DNA from 2 places in the Pseudoalteromonas sp. SCSIO_11900 genome. Region 1 is predicted to be linked to the other one. Evidence: predicted binding sites of a transcription regulator. Region 1 holds the regulator's gene; the other holds the start of a gene.
What was found. The regulator sigma-54, encoded in region 1, starts transcription at its own class of promoters, with help from an activator protein. The targets are predictions, from matches to a motif close to GTTGGCACGNNNNTNGNNT.

Region 2: a site for sigma-54 is predicted at 3,329-3,347, ahead of BG00_RS13895 (P-II family nitrogen regulator). Genes of this name have one in related genera too.

Annotation. Positions count from the first base shown of each region.
Region 1 is NZ_KK070023.1:1,309,280-1,314,223, forward strand. It holds gene rapZ (RNase adapter RapZ) at 1-229, opposite strand, end outside; gene ptsN (PTS IIA-like nitrogen regulatory protein PtsN) at 249-701, opposite strand; gene hpf (ribosome hibernation promoting factor) at 706-993, opposite strand; gene BG00_RS06080 (RNA polymerase factor sigma-54) at 1,020-2,519, opposite strand; gene lptB (LPS export ABC transporter ATP-binding protein) at 2,854-3,579, opposite strand; gene lptA (lipopolysaccharide transport periplasmic protein LptA) at 3,576-4,115, opposite strand; gene lptC (LPS export ABC transporter periplasmic protein LptC) at 4,105-4,659, opposite strand; gene kdsC (3-deoxy-manno-octulosonate-8-phosphatase KdsC) at 4,656-4,944, opposite strand, start outside.
Region 2 is NZ_KK070023.1:2,999,072-3,004,015, reverse strand. It holds gene BG00_RS13915 (PilC/PilY family type IV pilus protein) at 1-1,697, shown strand, start outside; gene BG00_RS13910 (type IV pilin protein) at 1,708-2,127, shown strand; gene BG00_RS13905 (GspH/FimT family pseudopilin) at 2,134-2,667, opposite strand; gene BG00_RS13900 (GspH/FimT family pseudopilin) at 2,752-3,285, opposite strand; gene BG00_RS13895 (P-II family nitrogen regulator) at 3,446-3,784, shown strand; gene BG00_RS13890 (outer membrane protein assembly factor BamD) at 3,840-4,604, opposite strand; gene rluD (23S rRNA pseudouridine(1911/1915/1917) synthase RluD) at 4,746-4,944, shown strand, end outside.

The DNA of each region.
Region 1 (4,944 bases):
AACCAGGTAAATATTCAATGATTTCATTAAACTGCTGTTGCTCTTTAGGTAGGTTACGTACATCAACACTCACAGCAATTTTATTATAACTGTCGGAAACACTGCGCACTAATGATGGTAATAAATTAAGAGGAATATTGTCTACACAATAATAACCTAAGTCTTCCACAACGCGTAACGCCACAGATTTACCTGACCCTGAGCGACCGCTTATAATTATTAATTCCATTTACCACCTTTCTTTATTACTACGATTGACTGACGATAACCTGATACAGTTCGCTATCCGATTTGGCGGCGCGTAACTGTTTACAAAATTCTTTATCATTGAGCTTATCAGCAATCGTGGCTAGCGTCTTCAAATGCTGCTGATTATCGCCATCGGGAACAATTAACGCGACAAAAATGTCAACCGGTCGGTTATCAATCGCATCAAAATTAATAGCTGTTTCGCTCACTAAAATCAAAGCTAGGGGTTCTTGAGCACCACTCATGCGACCATGTGGAATAGCAATGCCTCGACCAATGCCTGTACTTCCAAGCTTTTCTCTTGCAGTTAATGCATTAAGAATATCTTGTTGTGTTAAATAGGGCAGCTTATTGTGAGCCAATTCACTGATAAATTCTAAAATTCTTTTTTTACTATTAAAAAGGACCGCAGCTTTACTGCAGTCCTGACAGATAAGTGAGCTTAGTTTCATAGTGTTAGTGTCGAGCAAGTTTCTCTTTGTGTTTAATTACTTGACGATCTAGCTTGTCAATGAGCGAGTCTATAGCGGCATACATATCTTGATGCTCAGTAGAAGCAAAAATCTCAGCGCCACTAACATGAACGGTTGCTTCAGCTTTTTGGTTTAGTTTTTCTACATCGAGAATAACGTGCACATTCGTTATGTGATCAGTGTGCCTCTGTAACTTCGAAAATTTGCTATTTACGTAGTCTCTAAGCGAGTCGGTAATATCTACATGACGACCAGTTAAATTCAGTTGCATAAACATTTTCCTCTTTGTTGTACGCCTTAAATCAAACTTTTACGTTGATTAGACGGGGGAATAGCTAGAGATTCGCGATATTTTGCTATAGTTCTCCTCGCTACTTTAATTCCTTGCTCTGCCAATATATCTGCAATTTTACTATCACTCAATGGTTTAGCTGAGTTTTCTGCAGCGATTAATTTTTTAATTAATGCTCGTATTGCTGTTGATGAGCATTCGCCACCATTTTCAGTACTTACATGGCTTGAAAAGAAATATTTAAGCTCAAAAATGCCACGTGGTGTGTGCATGTATTTTTGCGTAGTAACACGTGAAATAGTCGACTCGTGCATTTCCACCATTTCAGCCACATCGTTAAGTACCATAGGCTTCATCGCCTCAGGACCATGTTCAAAAAAGGCCTGTTGTTGCTGCACAATACAGTTAGTTACTTTAAGCAGCGTGTCGTTTCTACTTTCTAAGCTTTTTATAAACCATTTAGCCTCTTGTAAGTGCGAGCGAATAAACTGGCTATCACCACTTGATTTAACCGTACGCGACATAGCTGCATATTGGCTATTTACTCTGATCTTAGGCATGCTATCTGGGTTTAGTTCAACCACCCAACGGCCTTTTACTTTTTTAACCGACACGTCAGGAATAACGTACTCAGACTCTTCTCTGACAATAGTGTCTGCCGGTTTTGGGCTGAGCGTATGAATCAGCGTCATGATTTCTTTAAGCTCATCTTCTTTAAGCTTTGTTTTTTTCATCAACGTGCGATAATCACGCGCAGCCAGTAAATCAATATGATCGGTTAAGATCATTTTTGTTTCGTTTAAAAAAGGTGTGTCTTTATCAAATTGATTTAGCTGAATACACAAGCACTCTTGTAAACTACGCGCGGCTATTCCCACTGGATCAAATAGTTGAATACGCTTTAGTACCGCTTCTATTTCGTCAAGTTCAACTTCATCTTCGGCGTCGTTTTCTTGGTTAAAGCTTTCTAATATTTCTTCACAGCTAAGGGTTAGAATCCCTGAGTCGTCCACAGCTTCTACAATTGCAATAGCTATCGCTTCATCGGTAGGGCTAAACGGCGTCAGTTGAAGTTGCCACATTAAATACTCATGCAGCGTTTCAGTCGAAGAGCCTTGATAAATAGATTCATCTTCTGGCATTGGGCCCGATGAAGAGGCAGGCGCAGCACTCATATATTCATCCCAAGTGACATCCATAGCCATATCATCGCTAATGGTGTCTTTGGTCATTGCTTCACCGCTATCTTGCTCATACTCGCTAGGTTTATCGTCGGCTGAGGCACTTAGCGTTAAGTCATCGTTATCGGCTTTTTGTTCGTTTTTACCTGCAGTGTCTTCGCTGTAATCGTGTTCTTCAACTTCAAGCAAGGGGTTGCTATCGAGCGCTTCTTGAATTTCTTGCTGGAGATCCAATGTACTGAGTTGCAATAAGCGAATTGCTTGTTGCAACTGTGGAGTCATTGTAAGTTGCTGGCCCATGCGCAGCTGTAATGATTGCCTCATGTATCTCTAACAATCCTTTTAAATTACGGTCTGTTGACCTTTACGATTAAAATTTGTTCAAACTAGGGGCGGTTTAATTGCGGCGCGAGGTTTGTAACCTAGTGGGCTAAGTCAAAACCGAGCAACAAAGAGTAAATCGTCCCTAGGCAGAACCCGAAGGGCAGCGCCTGTTTGGCATTGATGCTGCGTTATCGCCTATTTATGGGGGAATACCACACCACATAGGCTCTGCCTTGCCTAAATACCAAACAGACTGCTGCAAATTCAACCTTGATAGGTCAACAGACCTAAGTATGATTAATCTTAGCAGATGCTTAGTGGAATAACACACATATTAGAGCTTGAACTGCTCGCCCAAATAAACATCGCGTACTGTTTTATCGTTTAATACGTATTCAGGAGTGCCTGATGCAATTAACTCCCCATGAGAAACTATGTAGGCTTTTTCACAAACATCAAGTGTTTCGCGCACGTTATGATCTGTAATAAGGACGCCAATGCCACGGTTTTTAAGATGCTCTATAATCTTTTTAATATCTAATACTGAGATAGGATCAACCCCCGCAAAGGGTTCGTCTAAAAGGATAAATTTAGGGTTTGCTGCAAGCGCGCGAGCAATTTCAACGCGGCGACGTTCACCACCTGATAAAGCCATACCTTGACTATCGCGGATATGCTGAATGCTAAATTCATCAAGTAAATTATTTAAAGTATCTTCGCGTTGTTGTTTATTTAATTCTTTACGTGTTTCTAAGATAGCCATTAAGTTTTGATAAACAGTCAGCTTTCTAAAAATAGACGACTCTTGCGGTAAATAACCAATCCCTAAACGCGCTCGGCTGTGCATCGGTAATAAAGTAATATCTTTATCATCAATTGATATTTTGCCTTTATCGCTAGGTACAAGGCCTACAATCATATAAAAGGTGGTGGTTTTACCTGCACCATTAGGGCCAAGTAACCCCACAATACTGCCAGCTTCAACCTCTAGGCCAACGTTTTTCACCACTTCACGACCTTTGTAGCTTTTAGCTAATAGCTCTGCTTTTAATGTGCTCATGGTTGGCCTTTATCATCTTCTTTTTTATTTTCAACAGGCACTAAAATAGTGTGTACACGGTCTGTTGAGTTTTCGTCTTTTTCTGCGCTAATTAACTGCTGCTCGATATCGTAAGTGATACTTTTAGCTGTTATTTTTTGACCTGCTTGAGCAATGCTTGCATCGCCGATTAAGGTTAAAAAACGCAGCGACACATCGTAACGCACTTCATTAGCACTGGCGCTCATTATGGTGCCATCAGCTTGTGTTTCTTCAAAATATGCAGGGCTGCCTGTGGCAATTAATAACTGTTTGTTATCGCCTAGGTTATCGCGTTTATGCACTTCTAAACGGTCAGCTGTGATACGGCGATTACCATGAATAATTTCAACATTTTTCTCAAAAATGCCTACGTTTTCTTTTAATTGGCCTTCTTGTTTATCTGCACTAATTGAAATTTGATTCGCAGCGGGGGCTTCAGCAGGTTCAGCGCCATTACTGTTAAAAGCAATTAATAGTGAGGGAACAATTAAAATTTTAAATAGATTATTGGTCATAATATAGGGTTCGCGTATGGTTAATAAGTTTAATCACCTCGGTTTTTAAATCTGCCTCAAGGCCTTTACCTGTGATTTTTAAATTAGGTCCTGTAATAACGACAGGCTGCTGTGATTGCATGGTTAATAGTTTTATATCAACATTGATGGTCTGGGCGGTGATCGTATCGATCATGGCGTTATCTACTAAGTTTTGAGCGGTTACATTACCCTCTAACACCAGTTGACGGTCGTCGTAGAGGGTGGCTTCATCGGCGTTAATACGCCATGTTTGCTGCTCGTTGTATAGAGTGAATATAGGCTTTTCAAAAAAGGTAAAACCGAGTTGTTGATACAACTCCATTTTTACCGCAGTTACCTTATGGCTCACTTTACCTTGTTCATCATAAGCCGTTTGTTTTAGCTCAATAGCGGTATAATCAGGCTTAGCAATAACTTGTGTTTCTTCGCTTGCAGTAATATCAACCTTAGTAAAATAAGGATACCAGAGCCAAACCATACAGCTTATGAATAAAACGCTCAGTATAATGCGCGCTACATTCATGAACTCGTTCCTTGGCTAGTCAGTGGCTTGCTATTTTCGAGCATAAGTAAGTCTGTCAGCTCTCTTACCGCACCAAAACCGCCGGGTAGTTGGGTTACATAATGTGATAAACGTTTAATAAGTGGATGAGCATCGTTTACGGCAACCGCAAAACCGACTTGCTCCATTACTGGCATGTCTGGGCCATCATCACCTATATAAGCAATTTGATCATCGCTAAGCGCTAATTTTTGTTTTAATTCTTGATAGGCTATAAGTTTGTCTTCTTGGCCTTGATATATATGT
Region 2 (4,944 bases), 1.7 Mb from region 1:
GTGGTGTTGATGTTGATAATGAGAATACTACAAGCACCCAGCGAGCTAACATTTTTGGCGACCCTTTACATTCAAAACCTGTGGCGATTGATTATGGCAATAATGATGTTCGTATAATTGTCGGTACAAACGCAGGCTTTTTACACATGTTTAAAGATGATGATAGTAAGAATGAAGTAACTGAAAGCTGGGCATTCATACCTTCAGCGTTATTTAATATTATTAAGCCGCTTAGAGCCAAAGAGGCCGGAAAAAAATATGGCATGGATGGCCCTATTAGCGTGTACTCTAAAAATGAGAGTTTAGATGCCGATGGTATTAATGATGGCATTGTTAATGCGGGTAAAGGTGATGCTGTATGGGCGTTTGCAGGCATGCGACGTGGCGGTAAAAACTATTATGGGTTAGATATTACTGAGCCTGACTCACCTTCTTTAATGTGGAGTATTAAAGGCGGGGTAGATTCAGGTTTTGAAGAGCTTGGTCAGTCTTGGTCGAAACCACAAGTTGCGTTTATAAAGGCCTTTGGTGATAAGCCCGTTTTGATTTTTGGCGGTGGCTACGACACCATTAAAGATAAAGACAAAGGGAATAAACGCGATGCAGACTCAATGGGTCGAGATGTGTTTATTGTTGATGCTAAAACCGGTAAAAAGCTTTGGTCACTGCGCAGTAACAATAGCTTTACTGGTAAACACAGTATTGCCGCAGACGTTACATTGCTTGACTCTAATTACGATGGCTATATTGATAGAATTTACGCAGCAGATACCGGTGGCGACATTTGGCGTGTTGATATGCCAGGTAGTCAAACAAATGAATTTAGCCACTTTAAACTTGCATCGCTTGCTGATGGTAAAGATAGGCGCTTTTTTTATAAACCAGCCATAGCGCGAACCATATTTAGTAAAGTGACTCAAAAAGAGGGTGTTACTTCACGTGTTGAAACTCCTTACGATGCCATTGTTATTGGCAGTGGTAACCGCACTAACCCGGTAAATTCAACCACAGCCGATGAGCTTTTTATGATAAGGGATGAAAATACGCTCACAAAATCATTTAAAAATAACGCCCCTAAAACTATTTTATTTACAGATTTAATGTCAATGAATGAAGATAAGTTTGGTAATGCATTAAGTAATGTTAGTGAGTTTATAAATCTAGAAGTTGAACTGACAAATACATTTAAAGGCTGGCATTATTCGTTATCACCTGGCGAAAAATCGCTTGCTGCGGCAACCGTGGTAGGAGGCGTTGCGTATTTTACTTCATTTAGTCCTGCATCGGATGCTGGACTAAACCAATGTTCGTTAACCGGTGGCGGAGGCTCTTTATATGCATTTCATTTGCATTACGGCACTAAAGTGTATGATGAGTTAAAATTTGCAACCAGTTATGAAGTCCCCGATACGCCGCAGCTTTATTTTGGTTCCTCATGTGTTGACGGTAATTCAGACGGTAAATGCGACGACGACACAACGGTTGACGTGCAAAGCCAATTTTATTTAATTGGCCCTGGCATAAAAGGCAAAAATGCAGAGAATCCGCTTAGACCAATCGAAATTATTGGGCCCAATTTAAAAATAGTAGATGATAAAATTCAGCTAGTTAACGATACTCAGCCTATTGGGTTTGGCTTTAAAACCCAGCAAATGTATATTTACAAACGTGAAGAAAACGATGAAATGAATAATTAGGAGTCATTAAATGGTTGCCAAGCACACTGGGTTTACTTTAATTGAGCTGATGATAGCCGTGGCAATTGTGGGTATTTTAGCCGCTATTGCTGTGCCTAATTACAGTGAATATGTAAAACGCGCATCACGTGCAGAAGCGGCATCTGCACTTTTAGATGCCGCAAACAAGCAAGAGCAGTACTTTGTGGATAACCGAGCATACTCAACTTCGTTTAGCGACTTAGGTATTCAAAGTAAAACTGAAAACGGTCATTTTGAGCTAACAATTAATGTGGTTAATAGCAATAAATTTACAATTACTGCGAAACCCATTGCTGGTGCCGTGAAAGGGGATGCTGATTGCACGTCATTAACCATTAATGACGTTGGCTTAAAAGGAGCAACGGGTAGTAAAGGCGATACCGACATCAACTATTGCTGGGGTAGATAACGTTAGTTATTTTTGGCATTTGTTGGTAGATTTTATTCGTATTCGCCCAGTTTGACTTATTGACAGAGCAAGCCCCTCAAGGCTTGCTTTTTCGTTATTTGGGCAATAGATAAAAGTACCATTTTGAAAACCATTTAGTGTACCATCTGGCCTAAATGTAATGGCATCTCGTGGGTATGTTAACGTATCGGCTTCATTTGTGTGCTCAAATGTACTGATCAGCTGCTCGTCTTTGCCAAGCGACGTTGACTTGTCGTTATCAACAAATATAGCGAGCTGGTTATGCCAGTTGTCTAATGTACATTTATTACTTTTTAATGCGCACAAAGTAACGTAGCTGTTTTTTTCTATAGCGTATAGACGAGCATAATTGATATTTTTATGTAATAAGCTAACTTGATTGCTCACGCGGTTGAGCGCTAAAAAGTTGGGTAAATAAGACAAGGATATTTGACCTACAATGGCAACAATCGCGAGGCTAACTAGCAGTTCTAATAATGTTGTACCATGGTGGGTAGAAAAGTATAAAGGTAACTTCATCCCTGAAGCCTCAATCTAAACATGCTTCTTACAAGTTTAGTAAAAACTTAAATTATGGCAAGTGTTGTTTAATTTATAATCACCCTATTTATTATTACCTAAATAAAAAGCGGTGCCTGATTTGGAAAGTGTGAGTGCCTTGCTATTATCTTGATTACCATTAGGTGAAAAAACAAAGTTACCTGGCGAAGTAGTAATACGGCCACTGGTATTAAAGCGGATTTGGCTACCCCCAGAAAATGTCACTTTGTCGTTGGGTTTGGTTTTTTCCATGACTCTTATTAAACTATCACCACTGTCATATTGCCTATTATTATTACCATCGACAAAGGTGACGACAACATTATCGCTAGCCCACTCAGTGGTGCACTTAAAATTGGCAGCTGAACTTTTCACATCAGCATAAGGTGCTGGACAAATAATTACGATCTCATCGGTACTAGCCGCTTGTGAGCGTGCAAAGCTAATATTACGTTTAAGTTCTAATAAAAAATTTTCACCTCGGTTTTCTTCCAGCATATCGCTACTGTTCCACAACGCAATAGTGGCTATAATGCTAACAATGGCCACGGTGACCATTAACTCTAATAGGGTAAATCCACGGTGCTTAGTTTTCATATAAATCTCATTAACTCGGTGATGTTTTAGTATAGCTATTTTTATTAGCATAATCATAGCATGACAAATTGTTTTATCACCGTAATTCAATCGCTTTGTTTGCTATGAACCTCATGATTGTCTAAAATCGAGGCAACTGAAGCTTTCAAAAGTAATTACTATGAAAAAAATAGAAGCAATCATTAAACCGTTTAAGCTCGATGATGTGCGTGAAGCATTATCTGATGTAGGCATTACGGGTATGACAGTAAGTGAAGTAAAAGGGTTTGGGCGTCAAAAAGGCCACACAGAGCTATACCGTGGTGCTGAGTACATGGTTGACTTTTTACCTAAAGTAAAACTAGATATTGTGCTCGGTGATGAAGACGTAGAACGTGCTATTGATGTTATTGTTAAAACAGCACAAACAGGCAAAATTGGTGATGGTAAAATATTTGTCACTGACGTAGAACGTGTGGTTCGAATTCGTACTGCAGAAGAGGATGAAGAGGCTATATAGTCGAGTAAACCTCGTAAAAAAAGGCGCTAATTTTATAACTAGCGCCTTTTTCGTGTTATTTATTTCTGCTATTAAATTTACGCGTTTGCTCTGCATGCTGACTTAGTTCAGTCAAGCCAAGCTTCTCGTAACTTTTTTCCATCATGGCGAGTGCCGCATCAAGATAACTACTTTGTGAGTAGTGCTCTACCACATATTTACCGCGATTTGCGGCTGCTAAATAGGCTTCACGTTCGTAATAGTAAGTTGCCACTTTTAGCTCATAACGTGCCATGCGGTTTAATAACCAAACTAAACGACGTTTTGCTTCTGGCGCATAACCACTTTCTGGAAAACGTTTAACTAGAGTTGATAAGTCGGTATAAGCAACACGGGTGCGTTTAGCATCTCTGTCGGCTCTGTCTACGCCAAAGTATTCTTGGAAAGCATTTTTATCCGCCTTAATATTAACCAAGCCACGCATGTAGTACATGTAATCTAAATCTTTGTGGTTTGGGTTTAAGCGAATAAAACGGTCGATTGTAGCAAGTGCTTGCTCTGTATTACCTGATTGGTAATGTGCATACACTAAATCCATTTGGACTTGTTTTGAAAACGGACCAAACGGATAGCGAGAGTCAATTGCCGTTAATAATTCAATTGCACGAGCGTATAAACCAGAATCAAGCGTTTGTTTTGCATCTTCGTATAGTGCTTGTGCCGATCTGTTGGGTACGCGTTGAATATCTTCTTGGTCAGGTGCAGACGAGCAGGCCCCTAAACTAAGCACTGAAACTGAAAAAACAATGGCGAATGCACGTTTCCCTATTTTATTTATCATTTTATTTGTTACCTTCGATGTCTTCGGCTAGGCCAAGTGGGTAAAACCGAGTAAACTATGCGTATTATGTTATGCTTTTATTAAAAGCGATTCTAACCCAGTCAAGCAAAGCTTGCACTGGTAAATTGGGTAAAGTTACTAATGTCAGAGCAAATATCTCTCCAAGCCGAGGTCCCAACAGACTTAGGTGGTAAACGTCTAGACCAAGTATTAGCACAATTGTTCCCTGATTATTCACGATCACGGATAAAAACGTGGATTTTAGATGATAAAATCACCGTTGATGGTGAAATTTTCAACACCCCGCGTGAAAAACTACTCGGTGGTGAAGTTGTAGCTG